3 regions of the Aquipuribacter hungaricus genome follow, and region 1 is predicted to be linked to each of the others. Evidence: riboswitches for the same ligand, from Rfam matches in the RefSeq annotation. Region 1 holds a riboswitch; each other region holds the start of a gene.
The links. A riboswitch is a leader RNA that binds a small molecule or an ion and turns the genes downstream of it on or off. The one in region 1 is predicted to bind S-adenosylmethionine.
Positions count from the first base shown of each region.

Region 2: it holds a riboswitch for S-adenosylmethionine, as region 1 does, so the genes downstream of both, WCS02_RS05850 (MetQ/NlpA family ABC transporter substrate-binding protein) here and WCS02_RS08985 (O-acetylhomoserine aminocarboxypropyltransferase/cysteine synthase family protein) in region 1, are expected to answer to the same signal.
Region 3: it holds a riboswitch for S-adenosylmethionine, as region 1 does, so the genes downstream of both, WCS02_RS17525 (bifunctional o-acetylhomoserine/o-acetylserine sulfhydrylase) here and WCS02_RS08985 (O-acetylhomoserine aminocarboxypropyltransferase/cysteine synthase family protein) in region 1, are expected to answer to the same signal.

Region 1 covers NZ_JBBEOI010000062.1:878-15,203, reverse strand. Annotated here, with positions in the region: gene WCS02_RS08995 (APC family permease) at 1-1,100, opposite strand, end outside; gene WCS02_RS08990 (diguanylate cyclase domain-containing protein) at 1,169-3,409, opposite strand; SAM riboswitch class I at 3,538-3,625, shown strand; gene WCS02_RS08985 (O-acetylhomoserine aminocarboxypropyltransferase/cysteine synthase family protein) at 3,894-5,450, shown strand; gene WCS02_RS08980 (LLM class flavin-dependent oxidoreductase) at 5,447-6,769, shown strand; gene WCS02_RS08975 (ATP-binding protein) at 6,859-7,269, shown strand; gene WCS02_RS08970 (SpoIIE family protein phosphatase) at 7,277-9,751, opposite strand; gene WCS02_RS08965 (dicarboxylate/amino acid:cation symporter) at 10,190-11,611, shown strand; gene WCS02_RS08960 (RNA-binding S4 domain-containing protein) at 11,875-12,081, opposite strand; gene eat (ethanolamine permease) at 12,213-13,730, shown strand; gene WCS02_RS08950 (ethanolamine ammonia-lyase subunit EutB) at 13,727-14,326, shown strand, end outside.
Region 2 covers NZ_JBBEOI010000026.1:18,335-22,994, reverse strand. Annotated here, with positions in the region: gene WCS02_RS05860 (hypothetical protein) at 1-249, opposite strand, end outside; gene WCS02_RS05855 (ATP-binding protein) at 306-1,532, opposite strand; SAM riboswitch class I at 1,751-1,846, shown strand; gene WCS02_RS05850 (MetQ/NlpA family ABC transporter substrate-binding protein) at 2,201-3,136, shown strand; gene WCS02_RS05845 (methionine ABC transporter ATP-binding protein) at 3,133-3,972, shown strand; gene WCS02_RS05840 (methionine ABC transporter permease) at 3,965-4,657, shown strand; gene WCS02_RS05835 (LLM class flavin-dependent oxidoreductase) at 4,654-4,660, shown strand, end outside.
Region 3 covers NZ_JBBEOI010000257.1:61-4,720, reverse strand. Annotated here, with positions in the region: partial or broken gene WCS02_RS17540 (DUF4192 family protein) at 1-248, shown strand, start outside; gene WCS02_RS17535 (RNA polymerase sigma factor) at 427-1,236, shown strand; gene WCS02_RS17530 (hypothetical protein) at 1,233-1,715, shown strand; SAM riboswitch class IV at 1,826-1,938, shown strand; gene WCS02_RS17525 (bifunctional o-acetylhomoserine/o-acetylserine sulfhydrylase) at 2,168-3,484, shown strand; gene metX (homoserine O-acetyltransferase MetX) at 3,487-4,641, shown strand.

The DNA of each region.
Region 1 (14,326 bases):
GCCGGGGTGCCGCGGCCCTCGCCGCGGTCGACGAACGCGGTCCGGCCCAGCACCGAGGGCAGCAGCCGCTCCCGGGCCATCCCGTAGGTGAGCCGCGACGCCATGATCATGGTGAGCAGGGCGCCGTTGGCGACCGCGACGAGCGCGATGACGGCGAACGCCTGGGCGGGGATCCCCACCGGCGAGGCGGCGACGACGTCGAGCAGCGGGGCGTCGGAGGAGCCCGCACCGCCCGGGGTGGCCACGGACACCGCGAGGCCGACGAGCACGTAGAGCACGCCCGCGACGAGCAGGGCGGTGATCAGGGCGCGCGGGTAGTCCCGGCGGGGGTCGCGGGCCTCCTCGGCGATGTTGGCGGACACCTCGAAGCCGACGAAGGAGTAGAACGCGACGGTCGAGGCCGCGAGGACCGCGCTGGCGCCGGCCCAGCCGGGCTCGAGCTGGACCGCCTGCGAGAGGTCCCCGCCGCCGCTGCCGAGCACGGTGGCCGCCAGGACGACGACGAGGACGAGGCCGCCGACCTCGACGAGTGTCATGACGACGTTGGCGCGCAGCGAGTCGCGGATGCCGCGCAGGTTGAGGGCCATGACGACGGCGAGGAACGCCAGCGCCACCGGGACGCGCGGCAGGTCGACGATCTGGGCCAGGTAGTCCCCGGCGAAGGCCAGCGACAGGGCGGCCGCGGACACCACGCCCGCCGACAGCATCGCGAAGCCGACGAGGAACGACAGCACCGGGCGGCCGAAGGCGTGCTGGACGAAGACCGCGGCCCCGCCCGCGCGCGGGAACCGGGTGACCAGCTCGGCGTAGCTGAGCGCCGTGAGCAGGGCCATGCCCAGCGCCACCAGCAGCGGCACCCAGACGGCGCCGCCCACCTCGGCGGCCACCGTGCCGACCAGCGCGTAGATCCCCGCCCCCAGGACGTCGCCGAGGATGAAGAGCAGCAGCAGCCGCGGGCCGATGCTGCGGCGCAGCCCCTCGCCGGACCCGTCCGGGCCGGGAGTGCCGCCGTCGGGACGGGGTCCGGTGCCGCTGCCGGCCGGGGTGGAGGCGCTCGCGCCGGAGGTGGTGGGAGCGCTTGCCCCGGGAGGTGTGGTCACGCGCCCTGCCTACCTGCTCCAAGGTCGCGGGGCACCCCGGCGCAGGCCGGGGCACCCCCGGCCGGTGCTCAGGCGGGGCTGGTCGCTGGGCTGCTGGCAGGGCTGCTGGCAGGGCTGCTGGCAGGGCTCGTGGCGGCGCTCGTGGCGGGGCTCGCAGCCGGGCCGGTGCGCTGCGGGACGACCGTCCAGCCCGGTGCGGGACGCCCGACGTGGGGCCCCTGGACCAGGTGCACGCCGGCGCCGCGCAGCGCCTGCAGGTCCGCGGCGGAGTCGACGCCCTCGGCGCAGACCCGGGCACCGGCGGTGTCGGCGAGCCGGACCACGAGCTCGAGCAGCTGCAGCCGGACCGGGTCGCCCGCGCAGCCGACGACGACCGCCCGGTCGACCTTGACGACCGCGGGCCGTACCTCCAGCAGCAGTCCGATGTCGCCCCGGCCGGCGCCGAGGTCGTCGACGGCCAGCACCGCCCCGCGGCCTCGGAGGGTGGCCAGCGCCTCGTCCCGGGACAGCGAGCCGACCGGCAGGCGGGGCTGCGCGGCGGGGGGCAGGTCCTCGACGAGCTCGACGACCAGGCCGGCGAGGTCGGCGGGGACCGCGTCCCAGAACCGGGCCGAGCAGGCGGCCGCCGTGCTCAGGTGGACGAACAGCTCGGAGTCCTCGGGGCGGCCGGGGACGGCGACGGCGCGGCGGAGCAGGTGCGCCTCCAGAAGGTCGCCGTAGCCCTCCTCGTGCGCCCGGCGCAGCACCCGGCGCACGTCGGCGTCGTGGGCGAACCGGGCGGAGGCCTCGTGGCCGACCAGGCGCCCGTCGGGCGCGCCGACGATGGGCTGGAGGACGACGCGCGTGTCCTCGGCCCAGGTGGGCAGCTCGGGCGACGGCCCGCCGGCGGAGGCGGCGACCACGCGGTCGCGGCCGAGGCGCTTGGCCTCGTACAGGGCGGTGTCCGCCGCGCCGACCGCCGCGTCGGGGTCGGTGGCCGGGTCCCACACCGCGACGCCGGCCGAGAACGACTGCGACCCCGGCGTGACCCACCGCAGGTCGTCCACGAGCCGGCACGCCGTCGCGCTGTCGGTGCCGGGCAGCAGGACCGCGAACTCCTCGCCGCCGTACCGGGCGAGGAAGCCTCCGTGGGCCTCGAGCTCGGCGGTCCACGCGGTGGCCGCCTCGCGCAGGAGCCGGTCCCCGGCCTGGTGGCCGTGCTGGTCGTTGTAGCGCTTGAACCGGTCGAGGTCGAGCAGGCTGACGGCGAGCGGCTCGCCGGTGTCACGGGCGACGGCGCAGGCGCGGGACAGCTCGTGGTCCCAGGTGCGCCGGTTCGGCACGCCCGTGAGGCCGTCGACCCTGGCCAGGGCGGACAGCTGCACCGCCTGCACCTGGACCTGCTCCAGCAGCCCGCCCATCCGGGCCAGGACGAGCAGGGACAGGACGACCGCCCCGACGGCGGTGGCCTCCCAGGCCACGTCGTCGTCCGCCCAGCCGTCGGCCACCAGCGTCGCCGCGGGCAGCGTCGAGGCCACCGCGAGGGCGACCATGCGGCCCCGGGTGACGCGGGCGCGCTGGCGGGGGGCCGGCTCGGTGACCAGCAGCATCGAGGGGTGGCAGGTGGACACCGCGACGAGGACGTACGACGCGAGCCACAGCGCGTCCGTCCACGGCGCCTGGAAGCCGGGGCCGGAGAGGACGGTGCCCGCGTTCCACGCCGCGTCCGCGCCCCAGGTGGTGAGCAGCGCCCACACCAGCGCCCGGTAGGAGCCCGTGCGGGCGCCGGGGGTGGCCAGCAGGCGCGCGAGGACGGCGAGGAGGAACAGGTCGAGCAGGGGGTAGGCCGAGGCGACGAGCTTGCCGCCGAGCGTGAGGCCGGAGTCGACGGCCGCCGGCGCGACGAGGAACACCCACGTCGGCACCGCGACGCCCGCGGCGACGATGGCGGCGTCGAGCACCGCGGTCCGGTCGCGGCCGGCGCCCCGGGTGCGGGCCAGCATGAGCGTGCCGACCGCCAGACAGACGTAGCCGAGGAGGTAGAAGATGTCCGACACCGCGGGGAAGACCTCGAGGCCGAGCACGTTGTTCTCCGTGGTCCACACCGCGTCGCCGGCGACCCAGGCGCTGAACCCGGCCAGCACCCAGCGCCAGGCCCAGGGCCGCTGCGGGGCCGCGCGGACCAGGCTCACCCAGGCCAGCACCAGCGACAGCGTGGCGACCACCTCGTACAGGCCGACGACGCCGGTCGTGACCGCGCCGCGGGTCACGAGGTTGGCGGCGACGCCGAGGGCGAGCAGGCCGCAGGCTGCCTGGCTGGGGGTGGGCACGAGCCTGGATCGTCGCGGCGAGGGCCCGGCCCGAGGTCCCGGCGGCCGGTGCACCCGAACGGACGACGCGGCGTCCGCATCCCGGACGGCAGGTTGACAGCCCGGACGCTGCTCCGCTGTCCTGCACGTCAACATCCAGAGCGACCGAGAGACCTGGCTCGTCGACGTCGCAGCAACCTCCCCGCGGGGAACGGTGCTACCGCCAGGACCGATGGGAGCCCCCTGTGCGCACGCCGACCACCGCCTGGTCCGACCTCGTCGTCGACCTGCACCGCTGCTGCACCAGCAGCATGTGCCGCCCCTGCTGAGGCGCACCACCCCCGCACCACCCGGCCGCACCACCTGCCGCCGCGTCCCGCGCGCGCCGCGGTGGCACCCCGCGGCACCCCGCGCGACGTCGCGCACCCCCACCCCAGCAGGGCCGCGAGGCCGCACCCGGGCACCCCCCGGCGAGCGCCCGCGGCCACCGACACCAGGAGAGACCGTGCCCGAGCACGCCCGCCCCAGCGCCACCGCCCGTCCCACCGCCACCCGTCCCACCCCTGCCGGTCCCGCCGCCACCCGTCCCGGCACCACGGACCACCACCACGACCGTCAGGACCGTCACGACCGGGCCCCCGGCTTCGCCACCGAGCAGGTCCACGGCGGGGAGGCCCCCGAGGACGGCTTCGGCGCCCGCGTCACGCCGGTCCACCTGACGGCGGGGTTCGTCTTCGACTCCTTCGCCCACGCCCGGGCCCGCTTCGCCGGCGAGGACGACGGCTACACCTACACGCGGATCGGCAACCCCACGGTGGCCGCGCTGGAGCGGCGCCTGGCCCGGCTCGAGGGCGGGGCCGAGGCGGTCGTCGTGGGCAGCGGCCAGGCCGCCGTCACCGTCGCGCTGCTGGGCCTGCTGCAGGCCGGGGACCACCTGCTCGCGGCGAGCACGATCTACGAGGGCTCCCGCGGGCTGTTCCTGGAGAACTTCGCCCGGTTCGGCATCGAGGTCGACCTGGTCGAGGACCCCACCGACCTCGACGCGTGGCGCGCGCTGGTCCGGCCCACCACCCGGGCGCTGTTCGGGGAGTCGATCAGCAACCCCACGAACGTCGTCCTCGACGTCGCGGGCGTCGCCGGGGTCGCCCACGAGGCCGGCGTCCCGCTCGTCGTGGACTCCACGCTGGCCACCCCGTACCTGCTGCGCCCGCTCGAGCACGGCGCCGACGTCGTCGTGCACTCGGCCAGCAAGTTCCTCGCCGGGCACGGCGCCTCCCTGGGCGGCGCCCTGGTCGTGGCCGAGCACGTCGTCGCGGACCCCCGGCTGTTCGCCCACCTCGTCGAGCCGTCGGCGCTGCTGGGCGGTCGCAGCTGGACCGACGTCCACGGCTCCCGCGCGTACGTCGCCTACGCCCGGGCGGTCATCGCGTCCCGGCTGGGTCCGACGATCTCCCCGCTCAACGCCTTCCTCGTCCAGCAGGGCCTGCAGACGCTGTCGCTGCGGCTGCGCCAGCACTGCGCCGGGGCGCTGGCCGTCGCGGGCTGGCTCGCGGCCCGCCCGGAGGTCGCCTCGGTCCGCTACGCCGGCCTGCCGGGCGACCCGTCGGCCGACCTGGCCGCCCGCTACCTGCCCCGCGGGGCCGGGTCGGTGCTGTGCGTCACCCTGCACGGCGGGGAGGCCGCCGCGGAGCGCTTCGTCGACGGGGTGCGGCTGTTCAGCCGGATGACGCACCTGGGCGACGTCCGCTCCCTCGTCCTGCACCCGGCGAGCACCACGCACGCCCACCGCGACCCGGCGGAGCTGGCTGCCGCCGGCATCCACCCCGGGACGGTCCGGCTGTCGATCGGCACCGAGGAGCCCGAGGACCTGCTCGCCGACCTCGAGGGCGCGCTCGCCGCCGTCCGTGGCGAGCCCCTCCCGCCGGCCCGCCCCGCCCTGGGCACCGCGGACGGCACGGACGAGCTGGACGAGCTGGACGAGGCCGACGGGGCCGGCTGGCCCGACGGGTCACGCTGGGCCGACGCAGCGCACCTGTCGGGGCTGGTCGGGGCCCTGGCGTGAGCAGGCTGCAGCACCTGGGCTGGTTCTTCTCCAGCGGCTTCCGGCCGCAGGCGTGGGGCCGTCCCGAGCACCGGTGGGGCTACCGCTGGCAGGAGCCGCGGCTCTACCAGCACAGCGTGCGGGAGCTCGAGCAGGCCGGGCTCGACCTGGTCGTCATGGAGGACGCGGTCTCCCTCGGCAGCCCGGACACCCTCGACCTCCGGGTGCGGGCGGCGTACGGCGGCCCCAAGCACGACCCCCTGCTGCTCGCGCCCTACCTGTTCGACGCCACGTCGCGGATCGGGCTGGCCCCGACGGTCAACGCCGGCATCACGCCGCCGTACCTGGCCGCGCGGCAGGCCTCGACGCTGCACCACCTGTCGGGACGACGGTTCGGGCTCAACGTGGTGACCGACGTCGGCAGCGCGCGGCACGTCGGCGCCCAGCCCCTGGCCCACGACGCCGCCTACGACCGCGCCGGGGAGTGGACCGAGCTCGTCCGGCGGCTGTGGCGCAGCTGGGGCCCCGGCGCCCTGGTCGCCGACGAGGAGACAGGCCGCTACGCCGACGGCTCCCTCGTCGACGCCTTCCAGCACCGGGGCGAGTACTTCGACGTCGACGGCCCGCTCAACGCGGTGCCCTTCACCGACGGTGACGACCCCGTGGTCGTCTCGCCCGGCGGGTCGCCGCGCGGGCTGGCGTACGCCGGCAGCCACTCCCAGGTCCAGCTCGCCCTGTGCCCGCTGGACCCCGCCCGGGTGCGCGCCTACCGGCAGACGGTCCACGACGCCGCCGTCGCCGCCGGCCGGACCCCCGCCGACGTCAAGGTCCTGTTCGTGCTCAAGCCCGAGGTGGTGGCCAGCCCCGAGGAGGCCCGCCGCCGGGTCGAGGCCTCGCTGCACCCCGACGACGCCGCGCTGCTGGAGGTGGCGGCGGCCTGGTCCAGCGACCTGGAGACCGACCTCACCCGGCTGCCGCTGGACGCCCCCCTGGACGAGGGCAGCTTCGGCGACCACGTCTCCCGCGGCACCATCAAGGGGCTGCTGGGCGCCGAGGGCCGGCTCGGCGTCGACACGCTGCGCACGCTGCTGGCCCGCAAGGCGCGCAAGGGCCTGCTGTCGGAGCGGACGGGGCTCGTGGGCACCGCCGCGGAGCTCGCCGACCTCGTCGAGCAGATGGGCGAGGAGGCCGACAACGACGGCTTCCTGCTGTCCGGCGACCTGCACCCGGTGACGGTGCACCGCATGCTCGACGACCTCGTCCCGGAGCTCCGCCACCGCGGCCTGCTGCGCGACGAGCTGGGCACCGGCGGGCTCCGGGCCAACCTCTTCGACTTCTGAGGTGGTCCCCGGGGGTCGCCGGGAGGTCGCCGGACGCCTGTGACGACATCGTGGGCGTAGGAGGGCGCCGGGCGGGGTAGTCCCCCTCCGTGACACAACCGGGGGGCCTCACCTCTCACCACGGCTCGGGCGAGCTCACGCTGCCCGCGGAGCCGTCGACGCCGCGCGCGGCCCGGCACTTCCTCGCCGAGCGGCTCGACCGGCTCCAGGTGACCTCCTCCGCCGTGGACCTCGCGCTGCTGCTCACCTCCGAGCTGGTGACCAACGCCGTCCGCTACGGCCGCGGCCTGGTCACCCTCAGCGTGCGCACCGAGCCGCCGTCGGTGCGCGTCGTCGTCCACGACGGCAACCCCGACCTGCCGACCATGGGTCCTGACGACGAGACCGCCGAAGGCGGGCGGGGCCTGCGGCTGGTGGACACCCTCGCCACGCGCTGGGGCGCGGAGACCGGCGACGAGGGCAAGGACGTCTGGTTCGAGCTGGACCTGCGCGGCCGCTGAGCGGCGCTCAGCCTGCCGGCACGTTCCTCGACCCGGTGCCCGGCCCCGCCTCGGGGGGGCGCGGCCGGTCCTGAGGGTGCAGCCGCACCGCGACCAGGGCGACGTCGTCGTCCGCCCGCTCCGGCACCAGCCGGTCGAGCAGCCGGTCGCAGAGCTCGTCCAGGGGCAGGTCCGCCAGCTCCTCCAGCCGGGTCCGCAGCAGCGCGATGCCCTCGTCCAGGGACTGCCCGCGACGCTCGACGAGGCCGTCGGTGTAGAGCAGCAGCGTGCTGCCGCGCTCGACGAGGACCTCGCGGTCGGCGCGCCCGGTCCCGGGGTCGATGCCGAGCAGCAGGTCCGCCTCGTCGGCCTCGAGGACCCTGGTCGAGCCGTCCGCGCCGAGCAGCACGGGCGGCGGGTGCCCCGCGTTGGCCCACCGCAGCCGGCTCACCCCGCGGAGGAGCTCCTCCTCGGTCTGCTCCAGGCGGGCGACGACGACCGTGGCGGTGGAGACGACCTGGAGCGTGTCCATCACCGTGTCCACGCGCGTGAGCACCCGGGCGGGGGCCTCGCCGCGGTCGGCCGCGACGGCCCGCAGCAGGGTGCGGACCTGGGCCATCGCGGCGGCGGCCGCGCTGTCGTGGCCGACGACGTCGCCGATGACGAGCACGGTGGCGCCGTCCGGCTGCAGGAACGCGTCGTACCAGTCGCCGCCGACCTGGACGTCGTCCGCCGCGGGCCGGTACCGCACCGTCACCTGCAGGTGGTCCGGCTGCGGCGGCTCGGTGAGCATGGACCGCTGCAGCTCCTCCACGAGGTGGCGCCGCTGGCGGTGCAGGCGGGCGTTGTCCAGCGCCAGCGCGGCGCGGGCGACGACCTCCTCGGCCCGCGGGCCCCGGGAGCCGGCCGTGCCGGTGCCGTCCGGACCGAGCACGAGCCGCCCGAGGGTCCTCCCCCGGGCACGCAGCTCGAAGGTCTCCCCCAGCCCCCCGTCCTCCTCCGGTCCCCCGTGGGCGTCGGCCGCCCCGGCACGCCCGTCGTCGGCGACGTCGGCGGAGGGCCAGGTCGCGACCGTCCGGACGCCGTCGTGGTCCCGGCTGCGCGGGTCGTCCTCGAGCAGCACCACCCGGGCCCAGGTGCCCAGCGTCGGGACCACCATGCGCGCCAGCCGCTCGGCCTGGACCTCCGGGTCGACGGTCTCGGTGAGGCCGGACGTCACCTCGGCCAGCAGCGAGGCCTGCGCCGCGGCGACCTGCAGCTGCGTCTGCGCCGCCCGGCGCTCGCTGATCTCCAGGAAGTACACGCTGATGCCGTCGTCGCCCGGCCAGACGCGCAGCTCGTACCAGCCGTCCAGCGGCGCGGGGTAGTAGGCGTCGAAGGTGACCTGCACCCCGTCCTCCATCGCCGAGCGGTACCCGCTCTCGAAGGCCGAGCCGACCGTGCCGGGGAACAGCTCCCAGATGACGCCGCCGAGCAGCTCCGAGCGCGGTCGGCCGAGCAGCCGCTCCGCCTCGGCGTTGACGTAGGTGAACCGCCACCCGCGGTCCAGGGAGTAGAAGGCCGCCGACATCGACTCGAGCACCCGGGCCACCCGGGCCTCGGAGTCCCGCCGGGCCGAGGTGTCGTAGGCGGCGCCGACGACGCGCACGCTGAGACCGTGCTCGTCCGGCAGCGCCCGGCCGCGCGCCCCCACCCAGCGGGTCCGGCCGTCGGGCAGCAGCACCCGGTACTCCGACTCGTACACGCCCGCGGTGTCGATGGCGCCCTGCAGCGCCGCGGCCACCCGGTCGCGGTCGGCGGGGTGCACGCGGGCCTGGAAGGCCTCGATGCTCTCGTCGAAGCTGTCGCGGGTGTACCCGAACAGGGCGACGAGCCGGTCGTCCCAGCTGAGGACCCCGCTCTGCAGGTCCCAGTCGAAGGTGCCGACCCCGCCGGCGTCGATGGCCAGCTCCCACAGCAGGCGGTCGGTCTCCAGCTCCACGTCCAGGGCCCGGAGCTCCAGCTCCGACACCACCGAGGCGGCGAGCTGCTCGAGGATCCCGACCTCCTCCTCGGTCCAGGCCCTCGGCTCCGCACCGAAGACGCACATGGCCCCCACGACGGCGCCGCGCGCCACCAGGGGGACCCCGAGATAGGCCCGGACAGTGCCGTCGAGCACGGGCGGCAGCGCGGACACCCGCACGTCGGCCGTGGCGTCAGGGACGACGAGAGGTCCGCCGCTGGCGGCGGTGACCGTGCACAGCGAGTCGCCCAGCGGGCCCTCGGACCCCACGGCGCCCGCGCGGAGGCCGGTGCCGCCCGCGACGGTCTGGACGTCGGTGAGCAGCGAGACCTGTGCGTGGGCGGCCCGCAGCAGCTGCGCCGCCAGGGCCGCGAGGCGGTTGACCGCCGGGTGGTCGCCGGAGGCGTGGCGGAACCGTGTCGCCGAGCGCAGACGACCGGGCTCCTCCGCCCACGTGCCCGAGGGGCCCGTGCCCTGACGACCTACGGGGCTCCCCGTCACCAGCTGCTCCCACCGCCCCGCCCGGGGCCACGTCGTCGTCCGCCGCCCGAGGCGGCGAGGGGCCATGATGCCGGACCCCGGGCCCGGTCCGCGAACGGGCGGTGCGCGGGGGGGCGGTCCACCGGACGGGCGCCGACGACAGGCGACGGGCGGGAATAGGTGCCGGGGGGGCCCGGTTCGCACCGGCGTGACCCCCGTCCTGCCCTGCGACCCCGCGCTCACCGCGCGTGGTCGGGCGACGGCACCCGGTGGCGTGACCGGCAACCTCTGGGACCTCACGGAGCGCCTGCACGTCGACCTGGAGAGGACCGCGAGCAGCGCCTGTCGCCCCTGAGCGACACCTGCCCGGCACCTCCGACCGCCCGCAGACGGGCCTGGTCGTCCCCTCCGCACGTCCACCGGGGAGCCCGCGCTCCCCCGTCCCGGAAGGCACACCCTGTGCTGAAGTCGCTCCCGCGCGTCCCGTTCGGCGCGCAGGTCCTCATCGGTCTCGTCCTCGGCGTGGTGCTCGGCCTCGTCGCGCGCGAGATGGGACCTGGTACCCCTCCCGACAACTGGCTCGCGACGACGCTCGCGACCGTCGGCTCGTCGTTCGTCGCCCTGCTGCGCGCCATCGTCCCGCCGCTGGTGTTCCTGGCCATCGTCGCCAGCATCGCCAACCTCCGGCAGGTCACCAACGCGGCCCGCCTGGCCGGGCAGACCCTGCTGTGGTTCGCCATCACCGCGCTGGTCTCCGTCGGCATCGGCATCGGCCTGGGCCTGCTGACCGACCCGGGCCTCAACACCTCGGTGGACTCCTCCGCCGCCGCCGACCCCGGCCGCAGCGGCTCCTGGCTGGACTTCCTCACCGGCATCGTGCCGGCGAACGTCCTGGGCCTGGAGGCCTCCACGTCGTCGGACGAGGCGGGCGTCTTCTCCACCGGCCTGTCGTTCAACGTCCTGCAGATCATCGTCGTGGCCATCGCCGTCGGCGTCGCCGCCCTCAAGGTCGGCCCCGCCGCCGAGCCGTTCCTCGGCTTCGCCCGCTCCGCCCTGGCGATCGTGCAGAAGGTCCTGTGGTGGGTCATCCGGCTGTCCCCGATCGGCACCGTCGGCCTGCTCGGCAACGCGGTCGCCCAGTACGGCTGGGACGCCCTCGCCCCGCTCGGCACCTTCGTCGTCGCGGTCTACGTCGGCCTCGCGCTGGTCCTGTTCGTCCTGTACCCGGTGCTGCTGCGCGCCCACGGCCTCAACCCGCTGCGCTACTTCGCGGGTGCCTGGCCGGCCATCCAGCTGGCCTTCGTCTCCCGCTCGTCCATCGGCACCCTGCCGGTCACCGAGCGCGTCACCGTCCAGAACCTCGGCGTCCCGCGCGCCTACGCCGGCTTCGCGGTGCCGCTGGGCGCCACGACCAAGATGGACGGCTGCGCCGCGATCTACCCGGCGCTCGCCGCGATCTTCGTCGCCCAGTTCTTCGGGGTGGACCTCGGCCTGACCGACTACCTGCTGATCGCCTTCGTCTCCGTCGTCGGCTCCGCCGCGACCGCGGGGCTCACCGGCGCGGTCGTCATGCTCACCCTCACGCTGTCCACGCTGGGCCTGCCCCTGGAGGGTGTCGGCCTGCTGCTGGCCGTCGACCCGATCCTCGACATGGGCCGCACCGCGGTCAACGTCGCGGGCCAGGCGCTGGTCCCGACCATCGTCGCCAAGCGCGAGGGCATCCTCGACGTCGACCGGTACACCGCCGCCAACGCCGCGGACCCGTTCGCGGACGAGGACGTCGAGACCTCTCCCGCGGCCGTCGTCACCGACGGCGTCACCCCCGGCACGCCCGACGCCGGACCGGTGGACCTGCGCGACCGCGAGCCCGCCCGCGCCTGAGGCACCCGCGGCCGCAGGCCGGCCGCCTGCACGACCCTGCACGACCGACGGCCGTCCCTCCGGGGGCGGCCGTCCGTGCGTGGGGGGAACGTGCGTCCGTCGGGCGGTCCGTCGGTCCGCCGAGGTTGCGGTGATGCACGGTCCGACACCCCTCGGACCACGCATCGGTGCAAGGTCGCGGGCCCCGGCGGGACCCGCCCCTACCGGGACCGCCGTCCCGGCGGCGCGCGGCCGTCAGGAGGCGTGGGCCGAGGGCGACCGGGTCAGACGACCTTGAGGTCCTCGGCGCGGGTGGAGACCTCGTCGCCGCGGGCGAGCTGCCGGCCGCGGCGGGTCTCGACCTCGCCGTTGACGGTCACCTCTCCGGTCGCGAGCAGCTGCTTGACGTCGCTGCCGGCGTCGACCGCGTCGGCCAGCTTGAGCAGCTGGCCGAGCCGGATGGAGTCCCCGGTGATCTGCACCTCTCGCACCCGGGGAGCATCCCAGGTCCGCGGGGCACAGTTCACGCCGGCGCAACACGGCGGACACGGGCCCGGCCACCGGCGGGCCGAGGATCGGCGCGCCCCCGCATCCCGGGGCCTGCCGAGCGAGGGACCCCGCCATGAGCGAGAAGACGACCGCACCCCCGACCGCCGGACCCGGCCTCAGCGTCGTGGGGGCGCCCGCGGGACCGGCAGCCGCCGACCACGGCCCCGGTGGCGCCGCGCCCGGCGGCACGACCGACACCGACGGCTACCTCGCCCGGCGGCAGCTGCGCACCGGCACGGCCGGCTGGGTGCTGCTGGCCGGGGTGGGCGTGTCCGCGGTGATCTCCGGCGACTACGCGGGCTGGAACTTCGGCCTGGCCGAGGGCGGCTTCGGCGGGCTGCTCGTGGCCACCGTCCTCATGGCCGTCATGTACTCGTGCATGGTGCTCGGCCTGGCGGAGATGGGCTCGGCCCTGCCGACCGCGGGCGGCGGCTACACCTTCGCCCGGCGGGCGCTGGGCCCGTGGGGCGGGTACGCCACCGGGATCGCCGTGCTCGTCGAGTACGCCATCGCCCCGGCGGCCATCGCCACGTTCGTCGGCGCCTACGTCGAGGCGCTGGGGCTGTTCGGCATCACCGACGGCTGGTGGGTGTACCTGGCCGTCTACGCGCTGTTCGTCGGCATCCACCTGCTCGGCGTCGGCGAGGCGCTCACGGTCATGCTCGCCGTCGCGGTCGTCGCCGTGCTCGGCCTGGTGGTGTTCCTCGTCGCCGCCGTGCCGGCCTTCGACGCGGCCAACCTCACCGACATCCCCGTCTCCGACGCCGCCGGGGCGAACGCGCTGTTCCCGAACGGCGTGCTCGGGGTCTGGGCGGCGTTCCCGTTCGCCATCTGGTTCTTCCTCGCGGTGGAGTCGGTGCCGCTCGCCGCGGAGGAGGCCAAGGACCCGGCCCGGTCCATGCCGCGCGGCATCCTCGCCGCGATGGGGCTGCTCGTCGTGCTCGCCCTCCTCATGCTCGTCGTCACCCCCGGCGCCGGGGGCGCGCAGGCCATGGCCTCCTCGGGCAACCCGCCGGTCGACGCGCTCGCCGCGGCCGGGCTGCCGTCGTGGCTGGTCACCCTGGTCAACTACGCGGGCCTGGTGGGCCTGGTCGCGAGCTTCTTCGGCATCGTCTACGCCTACTCCCGGCAGACCTTCGCGCTGTCCCGCGCCGGCTACCTGCCGCGGGCGCTGTCGGTGACCAACGCCCGGAAGGCCCCGGTGCTCGCCCTGCTCGTCCCCGGCGCCGTCGGCTTCCTGCTTTCGCTCACCGGCCAGGGGGCCATGCTGCTCAACATGGCCGTCTTCGGCGCCACCGTGTCGTACGTGCTCATGATGGTGAGCCACATCGTCCTGCGCCGCCGCGAGCCCGACCTCGAGCGGCCGTACCGCACCCCCGGCGGCACCGGGACGACCGGCGTCGCCCTGGTCCTGGCCGCCGCGGCCGTGGTGGCGACCTTCATCGTCGACTCCCGCGCCGCGCTGCTCACCCTGGTCGTCTACGCCGGCTTCCTGGCCTACTTCGGCCTGTACAGCCGCCACCACCTGGTCGCCGCCGCACCGGAGGAGGAGTTCGCCGCCCTCGCCGCGGCCGAGGTGGACCTGCGGTGACGGTCCGCCGCACCACGCTGGCCGGCACGACGTGGGAGTTCCGCGGCCTCGTCGACCTCATGGCCAAGGCGACGCCGCTGCGCTCCGGCGACGTGCTCGCCGGCTGCGCGGCCGGCTCGGCCGCCGAGCGGGTGGCGGCGCAGGTGGTGCTGGCGGACCTGCCGCTGACGACGTTCCTGTCCGAGCAGGTCGTCGGCTACGAGGAGGACGACGTCACCCGGCTGATCATGGACACCCACGACCCGGTGGCCTTCGCCCCGGTCGCCCACCTCACCGTCGGCGGGTTCCGGGACTGGCTGCTCGACCGGGCCGCGGCGGGCGACGAGGCGGCGGTCACCGGGCTGGCGCGCGGGCTCACCCCGGAGATGGTCGCCGCGGTGTCCAAGCTCATGCGCAACGCCGACCTGGTCGCGGTCGGGCGGCGGGCGCGCGTCGTCACCGGGATGCGGAGCACGCTCGGGCTGCCCGGCACGCTGGCCAGCCGGCTGCAGCCCAACCACCCGACCGACGACCCCGCCGGCGTCACCGCCTCGCTGCTCGACGGCCTGCTCCACGGCAGCGGGGACGCCGTGGTCGGCATCAACCCCGCCACCGAC
Region 2 (4,660 bases), on a different contig from region 1:
GTCGCCGTAGCTGCTCGACGCCGGCCGGGTGGCGACCACCGGCAGCTCGCCGGACAGGTCGACGCTCTCGGTGCCGGCCGCCGCCAGCAGGACGTCGACGGTCTCCCCGATCTCCTGCGTCTGGCCCTCGCCGGGCCCCGGCGCCGCACCGGTGGGGTCGTCGTCGGCCTCGGAGCCCCCGAGGGTGCAGCCGCCGAGCAGCACGGACGCGAGCAGCGCGGCGGCGACGGGCATCGGTCGGTGCGTCATACGGTCCCCCTGAGGCGCGCCGGCGACCCGCACGGCGTCGGCGCGGAGTCTGCCACTCAGCCGTCCTGCCGGCGGAGGTAGCGCCCGAAGTGCGGCACCGAGAAGGCGATCCGGCCGCGCTCGGCGCTGTAGACCAGGCCCTTCTTGATGAGAGCGTCCCGGGCCGGGGACAGCGACTGCGGCTTACGGCCGAGCAGCGCGGCGACGGCCGCCGTCGGCACGGCGTCGTCGCCGTCGGCCCGGGCCAGGCCCTCGTCCGCGGTCGCGTCGCGCGGCTGGGCGAGCACGTCGGCCATCGCGCGCAGGTACTCCCGCTCGGCCGGGGTCGCGCGCTCGTAGCGGGAGCCGAAGAAGCCCACGGCCAGCTCCGACTGCGCGATCGGCACGGCGACCCGGACGTCGTCGGCGGTGACGGGGCTGCGCGTCGCCACGTCCCAGACGGTCTTGCCGTACTCCTGGACGAAGTACGGGTAGCCCGCGGTCGCCTCGTACATCGCGTCCAGGGCGTCGGGGGTGAACTCGGCGTCCTCCTCCTTGGCCGGGGCGGTGAGCGCGCGGTCGGCGGCCTCGCGGTCGAGCCGGTCGATCCGGGCGTAGCGGAACAGCCGCTCGCTGTAGGACTTGCTCGCCGACAGCACCGCCGGGAGGTGGGGCAGCCCCGCCCCGACGACGACGAACGGCAGCCCAGCCTGGCTGATCTCGTGGGCGGCGGCGCACAGCGCCGACACGTCCTCCGCCGACAGGTCCTGCATCTCGTCGAGGAACACCGCGACGCCCTTGCCGCAGTCGCCGGCGAGGCCCCCGATGTCCACGAGCAGCTCGACGAGGTCGATCTCCATGTCGCCGGAGTCCGCGCGCCCGGCGACCACGGGCACGTCGATGCCCGGCTGCCACCGGTCGCGCACCTTGGTGTCGGCCTGGTTGTGACGCAGCGCGAAGGACTTGAGGACACCGAGGACGTGCTCGGTCTCGCTGGCCGGGGCGCTCAGCTCCCGCACGGCCAGGTGCAGGGCCGCCGACAGCGGGCGGCGCAGGGACTGGTCCGGGCGCGCCTCTACCTTGCCCGTCCCCCAGCCCCGCCGGACCGCCTGCGAGCGCAGGGTGTTGAGCAGCACGGTCTTGCCCACGCCCCGCAGGCCGGTGAGGACGATGCTCCGCTCCGGCCGGCCGCGCCCGACCCTGGTGAGCATGACCTCGAAGGCCTCGAGCTCGCCGTCGCGGCCGGCGAGCTCGGGCGGGCGCTGGCCGGCGCCGGGGGCGTAGGGGTTGCGGACGGGGTCCATGCCAGGACCGTATCCGGCTGTCTAGCGTCCGCAGGAGAAGCGCGTAGACGGCACGATCGCGTGTCGGGGGCCGCATCCACCGCCGGTCGCGAGCCTCGTCTACGCCTGTCTAGCGCGTTACCGAGCGAGCCGTAGACACGAGCATCGACCAGCGGTGTCCCACTGGTGGACACGGTGCGTCAACAGCGTCCGGCGCCCTGCTACCTTCGCGCCAGCACCACCCATCCAGAGCGGCCGAGAGACCTGACTCGACGACGCCGCAGCAACCATCCCGGGCCTCCCGGGACAGGTGCTCATGTCAGGACCGATGGAGGACTGGCATGACCCTGCCCAGCGCACCCGCCCGCCGACCGCTGCCGCCCGGGAGCACCGCGCGCTGTCGCGGCTGACCCCGCCCGCACCCCCGCGCACCCGGTGACCGGACCCCTCCGGCACCGCCACCACGACGACGTGGGCTGCACCCCTGCGGGTGCCGCCGACCGTCCGCGGCGCCGTCCCGCGCGCAGCCCCGGCCCCCCGCGAACGTCCGCACCCGCGCCCCGGGCCGGGCGGCAGCCCCCGACCGCACCCCCGGCCCCGCAGCCCGCACCCCGCACCTGACCTCCCACCGCCCGCACACCCGGTCCGGCCCGCACCGGTCCAGCCCGTCCCGTCCCAGGAGGACTCCCATGAGCACCACCCCCCGCCCCTCGACCACCCGTCGCGCCGCCCTCGGTACCGGGCTGCTGGTCGGCGCCCTCGTCGTGGCCGGCTGCGGCGCCGGCGGCGAGGCCTCCTCCGCCGAGCCCGCCGCCTCCGGGTCCGCCGGCGGCGGTGCCCCTGCGGGCGACCGCGAGATCACCGTCGTGGCGACCGACACCCCGGCCTACTCCGGCCCGCTCGAGATCGCCGCCGAGACGCTCGAGGCCGACGGCTGGACCGTCGACATCACGTACGTCACCGACATCGTGCAGCCGAACAACGCGGTCTCCACCGGGGAGTTCGACTTCAACTTCTTCCAGCACGGCGCCTACCTGCAGACGTTCAACCGCGACAACGGCACCGACGTCGTCCCGCTGTTCTACGCGGTCGGCTCCCCCGCCGGCGTGTACTCCGTGACGCACGACAGCATCGAGGACCTGCCCGACGGCGCCCGGATCGCGCTGCCCGTCGACCCGGCGAACAACGGCCGCGCGCTGCACCTGCTCGCCGGGGCCGGGCTGCTCGAGCTCGCCGAGGGCGCCCAGGTGGTCTCCACGAGCCAGGAGGACATCACCGACAACCCGCGCGGCTTCGAGTTCGTCGAGGTCGACCAGCAGACGCTCACGCAGACCCTGCCCGACGTCGACGCCGGCTTCCTCTTCATCCGCCAGGCCATCGAGATGGAGCTCGACCCCAACGAGGACGCGCTGCTGTTCGAGGACGACCTGGACGCCATCCCCTACCGGATCGTCTTCGGCGGCGCCCCCGACGCGGTCGGCTCCGAGAAGACCGAGGCGCTGCGCGAGGCGTTCCAGAGCGACGAGGTGCGGGCGTTCTACACCGACTTCTACGGCGACTGGGCGCCGCTGCCCTGGGACGAGGACCCGCAGGAGCAGGTCGCCGACTGGTGGACCGAGGGGTGATCACCCTCCGCGGGGTCACGAAGACCTTCACCACCGCCGGCGGCACCACGACGGCCGTCGACGACGTCGACCTGCACGTCGAGCGCGGCGCCGTGCAGGGGATCATCGGCTTCAGCGGTGCCGGCAAGTCGACCCTGGTCCGCACCGTCAACCTGCTCGAGCGGCCCGACAGCGGCTCGGTCGTCGTCGACGGCGAGGAGCTGACGACGCTGCCGGAGCGCGAGCTGCGCGCCCGGCGGGCCAAGATCGGCATGATCTTCCAGCACTTCAACCTGCTGGAGAACCTCACCGCGGCCCAGAACGTCGAGCTCGCGCTCCGCGTCGCGGGTGCCCCCAAGGCAGGGCGCGCGGCCAAGGTGGCCCGGAGCCTCGCGGTCGTCGACCTGTCCGACAAGGCCGACGCCTACCCGTCCAAGCTGTCGGGCGGGCAGAAGCAGCGGGTGGCGATCGCCCGGGCGCTGGCCAACGAGCCGTCGGTGCTGCTGTGCGACGAGCCGACCAGCGCGGTCGACCCGCAGACGACGATCACGGTGCTGCAGTACCTCAAGGAGGTCAACGAGCGCCTGGGCATCACCATCGTCCTGGTCACCCACCAGATGAACGTCGTCAAGGCCCTGGCCGGGGACGTCGCCGTCATGGAGTCCGGCCGGGTCGTCGAGCACCTGCGCCTGGACGGCAGCCCGCTGGCCCCGCGCAGCGAGATCGCCCGCTTCCTGCTCGACGACGAGATCCGGCTCGCCCCCGTCGACCACGGCCGGACCGAGCCCGACGCCGTCGTCCCACCGCGGGCCCCGGTCTCGCTGGACCGGCTGGAGGCGGTGGTGGAGCGTGGCTGAGACCGCAGGCCTGGGCGCCGAGCTCGCCCGCGTCGTCGACGTCCTGCCCGAGATGGGCGCCGCTCTCGGCGAGACCGCCCTCATGGTCGCCATCGCCGTGCCGCTCGCGGTGCTCGTCGCCGTCCCGCTCGGGATGCTCATGTACGCCACCCGGCCCGGTGGCCTGGCACCGAGCCCGCTCGTCTACCGGGCGGTCAACACGGTCGTCAACGTCGTCCGGTCGTTCCCGTTCATCATCCTGCTCATCGCCATGATCCCCATCACCCGGCTCGTGGTCGGGACCAGCCTGGGGACGGTCGCGGTGACCGTGCCGCTGACCGTCAACGCCGCCGCCTACCTGGCCCGCTTCGTCGAGCAGAACCTGCTCCAGGTCCCGCTCGGCGTCGTCGAGGCCGCACGCTCCCTGGGCGCCGGCAAGGTCCGCACCCTGTGGAGCGTCCTGCTCGTCGAGGCCCGGCCCGCCCTGGCCGGCTCCATCACGATCATGGTCGTGAGCTTCATCTCGTACTCCGCGATCGCCGGCCTGGCCGGCGGCGGCGGCATCGGCGACTTCGCCATCCGGTACGGCTACTACCGCTACGAGACGGGGGTGATGGTCGCGACGGTCGTGGTGATCATCGTGCTCGTCCAGCTGGTGCAGGCCGCCGGGACCCTGACCGTGCGACGACTGGACAAGCGCCTGTGAGCA
Region 3 (4,660 bases), on a different contig from region 1:
CGGTGCTCCGCCGGCTCGCCGCGCTCGTCCCCGCCGAGGACCGCGCCGAGGTCCTGGCCGGGCACTCCTGGCTGGCGTGGGTGGCGGGGGAGGGGACGGCAGCGTCGGTCCTCGGCGGGCGGGCGCTGTCCCTGGACCCCACGCAGCCCCTGGCCCGGCTCGTGCTCCGCGCGCTGGACGGCGGCCTCGGCGCGCCGTGGACGGTGGGCGGCAGGTCCGGCGGGGCCTCCTGGGACACCGGCCGGTGACCTCCCTGCGGGCCCGGGCCGGCGGTCGGGTATCAGGCGGCCGCCGCCGGCCTCCTGGGGGCATGGTCCGGTGGTGGTGGTCGTGAGGGGGCAGCGGCTAGCCTCGGCGGGGTCCCGCACCCGCCCGGCGACCCATCCCACGCCGGCGCCCCGGTGCGGCCGGGGACCGGGAGGAACCATGGTCAGCGAGGGCACAGCCCCCACCGCGGACGCAGGCCTGGGCCTGTCCGTGCGGACGGGCCACGAGGTGACGCTGCCGCCGGAGCAGGCCGGGCCGGGACGGCTCGTCCCGCCGCCGGTCCCGCCGCCGGGCCCGTCCGAGGCGCCGGGTCCGTCCGAGGGACAGGGCACGACCGGCGCGGCGGGCACCACCGACCCGTCCGGCGCGGCGGGTCGGGCCGCCGAGGAACCGGACCCGACCCGGCACCGCACCGCGGACGCCGCGGCCCGGCTGTTCCGGCGCTGGACCGAGGGCGACGCCACGGCGAGCTCCGAGCTGGTCTCCCTGCTCACCCCCACGCTCTGGCACACCGCCCGGGCCTACCGCCTGGACCGGGCCACGGCCGAGGACGTCGTGCAGAACGCCTGGCTGGCGCTGGCACGCCGTCGCGACCAGGTGCGGGACCCGCAGGCCGTGATGGCGTGGCTGCTGGTCACCGTGCGCCGCGACGCGGCCCGCACCGCGGCGTCCGCCCTCACCTCCGTCGACGACCCCGGCCCCGTGCTGGCCGCGAGCCCGGACCCCGCACCCGGGCCGGCCGCGGTCGTGGTGGAGCAGGAGAGCGCCAGACGGCTGTGGGAGGCGGTCGGCCGGCTGTCCGAGCGGTGCCAGCGGCTGCTGCGCGTCGTCGCGTTCTCCGACCGGCCGGACTACGCGACCCTGTCGGTCGACCTGGGGATGCCCCTGGGCAGCATCGGCCCGACGCGGGGCCGGTGCCTGAAGAAGCTCCGCGAGGACCTGGGCGACGAGGGGCGGTGGGTCACGTGAGCAGCGCCCCGGAGCAGGACCAGGGCAGCACCGGGCCGGGCCCGGAGCAGCTGCGGGCGATGTGGGAGGCGGCCGACCCGGTGCCCGCCGGTCTGGCCGACCGGGTCGCCTTCGCGCTGCAGGTCGAGGAGCTGACGTCGTCGGACCTCGACCTCGAGCTGGAGCTCATGCGGCTGACCGCCGAGCAGAACGAGGCGGTGGGCAGCCGCGGCGACCAGGTCCGCACCGTGACCTTCGGCAGCGACTCCCTCACCGTCATGCTCGCCCTCAGCGACGTCGAGGGCGGGTCCCGGGTCGACGCCTGGGTCGCCCCCGGCGGGCGCCGGCGGGTGCAGGTCCGCACCGCCGACGGCACCAGCGAGCTGCAGAGCGACAGCACCGGCCGCTTCGCCGTGCCCCTCGTCCGGCCGGGGCACCTGCAGCTGGTGCTGGACGTCGACCAGGGCCGGACCGTCGTCACCCCGGCGCTCACGCTCTAGGGCACGACCGGCGCCGGCGGCCGCCCACCGTGGCCCGGGGGGCGCGCCGGGCGGGTCTCGGCGTGCGGACGCCTGGCGGCCCGTCGTGGGCGTGACGTAGTCTCCGCGCAGGTCATGAGTACCAGCGACAAGCCCCGGCTCGCTGGTCGGCAACCCTCCTCCGCGGTGGGGTGCCCCGGGTGAGGACCTGGCCGTCACCGCCCGGTGCCGGCAAGCGCGGGCCCGTCCGGGCCCCGGTGACCACGGGAGGTCTACATGACCGGCTGTCGCGGCTGACGCGTGCACGACGGCCCACGGGCCGACCCGGTGCAGCCCCTGCCGACCGCGCCCACGGCGCCGCCGGCCCCCGCTGCCCGCACCCGGCCGGCGCGCCCTGCGCCCCCGGCCGCGGCACCGGACCCCAGGTCCCCCCTCGCTGCCCGACCTCGACCCGACCCCGGGAGGTCTCCACCGTGAACGACGCCTGGTCCTTCGAGACCCGCCAGATCCACGCCGGCCAGCAGCCGGACCCCAGCACGGGCGCCCGCGCCCTGCCGATCTACGCCACGACGTCCTACGCCTTCAGCTCCACCGAGCACGCGGAGAACCTGTTCGCGCTCAAGGAGTTCGGCAACATCTACACCCGGATCATGAACCCGACCCAGGACGCGGTCGAGCAGCGCATCGCCAGCCTCGAGGGCGGCGCCGCCGCGCTCCTGGTCTCCAGCGGCCAGGCCGCGGAGACCCTCGCCATCCTCAACGTCGCCGAGGCCGGCGACCACGTCGTGGCCAGCCCCCGGCTGTACGGCGGGACGTACAACCTCCTGCACTACTCGCTGCCCAAGCTCGGCATCTCGGTGTCGTTCGTCGAGGACCCGGACGACCTGGACAGCTGGCGCGCCGCGGTGCGCCCGGAGACGAAGGCGTTCTACGGGGAGACGATCTCCAACCCCTACCAGGACGTCCTCGACATCGAGGGCGTGTCCTCGGTGGCCCACGAGGCCGGCGTGCCGCTCATCGTCGACAACACCGTGGCGACCCCGTTCCTGCTGCGGCCCCTGGAGCACGGCGCCGACGTCGTCGTGCACTCGGCGACCAAGTTCCTGGGCGGGCACGGCACCGTCGTCGCCGGGGCCATCGTCGACGGCGGCCGGTTCGACTACGCCGCCCAGCCGGAGAAGTTCCCCGGGTTCAACACCCCGGACCCGAGCTACAACGGCCTGGTGTACGCCCGCGACCTCGGCGTCGGCAGCCCCCTGGGCGCCAACCTCGCCTACGTCCTCAAGGCCCGGGTGCAGCTGCTGCGCGACCTCGGCGCCGCCGTGAGCCCGTTCAACGCCTTCCTCATCGCCCAGGGGATCGAGACGCTGAGCCTGCGGATGGAGCGGCACGTCTCCAACGCCCACGCCGTGGCCTCGTGGCTGGAGGCGCGCGAGGACGTGGAGCGCGTCGCCTACGCCAGCCTGCCGAGCAGCCCGTGGCACGAGCGGGCGGCCAAGTACACGCCGCGCGGCTCCGGGTCGGTGCTCGCCTTCGAGATCGCCGGCGGCCTGGAGGCGGGCCGGCGGTTCGTCGAGGGCCTCGAGCTGCACAGCCACGTCGCGAACATCGGCGACGTGCGCAGCCTCGTCATCCACCCCGCCTCGACGACGCACAGCCAGCTCAGCGAGGCCGAGCAGGCCGCCAGCGGCGTCACCCCGGGGCTCGTGCGGCTCTCGGTCGGCCTGGAGCACATCGACGACATCCTCGCCGACCTCGAGGCGGGCTTCCGGGCGGCGAAGGGAGCCTGAGCGTGCGGGCGTGGCAGGACGGGGACCCGGTCGGCGGACGGACGTTCGTCGACGTCGGCGACGTGCGCACCGAGCACGGGCCGACGATCCCCGGGGTGCGCGTGGCCTACGAGTCGTGGGGCACCCCGCGCACCGGGCCCGACGGCACCGTGGAGAACGCCGTCCTCGTCCTGCACGCCCTCACCGGCGACTCCCACGTCGTCGGCCCGGTCGGCCCCGGGCACCCCTCGCCCGGGTGGTGGGGAGGGGTCGTCGGCGACGGCCTCGCCGTGGACACCTCGCGCTGGTTCGTCGTCGCACCCAACGTGCTCGGCGGCTGCCAGGGGACCACCGGCCCCGGCAGCCCGGACCCCGACGGCCGGGCCTGGGGGAGCCGGTTCCCCGCGGTCACCGTCCGGGACCAGGTCGCGGCGGAGGCGCTGCTGGCCGACGCGCTCGGCATCCGTCGCTGGGCGCTGGTCGTGGGCGGGTCCATGGGCGGGATGCGCGCGCTGGAGTGGGGCGTCACCTCGCCCGAGCGCGTCGCCTCGCTCGTCGTGCTCGCCAGCACCGCCGCCGCCTCCGGCGACCAGATCGCGTGGTGCGCCCCGCAGCTGGCCGCCATCACCTCCGACCCCGCCTGGCTGGGCGGGGACTACCACGCCGCGGGCGGCGAGGGCCCGGTCGAGGGCCTCGGCGTCGCCCGGCGCATCGCCCACGTGACCTACCGCTCGCGCGAGGAGATGGACAGCCGGTTCGGCCGCGACCCGCAGCCGGGGGAGGACCCGGGCACCGGCGGGCGCTACGCGGTGGAGTCCTACCTCGACCACCAGGCGGGCAAGCTCGCGCGCCGCTTCGACGCCGCCTCCTACGTCACCCTCACCCGGGCCATGAACAGCCACGACGTCGGCCGGGGCCGCGGCGGCACGGAGGCGGCCCTGGCACGGGTCACCGCGGCCACGACCGTCGTGGGGATCAGCTCGGACCGGCTGTACCCGCTGGAGCAGCAGGAGCACGTCGCGGCGCACGTCCCCGGCGCGCGGCTGGTCACCGTGCCCTCCCGGTACGGCCACGACGGGTTCCTCGTGGAGACCGCGGCCGTGGCCGGCGTGCTGTCGCAGGTGCTCGGGGGCAGCGCCCACGACGACGAGGTGCGCCGGGCCCGCTGCGGCGCCTGAGCGGGCGCCTGGCGCGCCG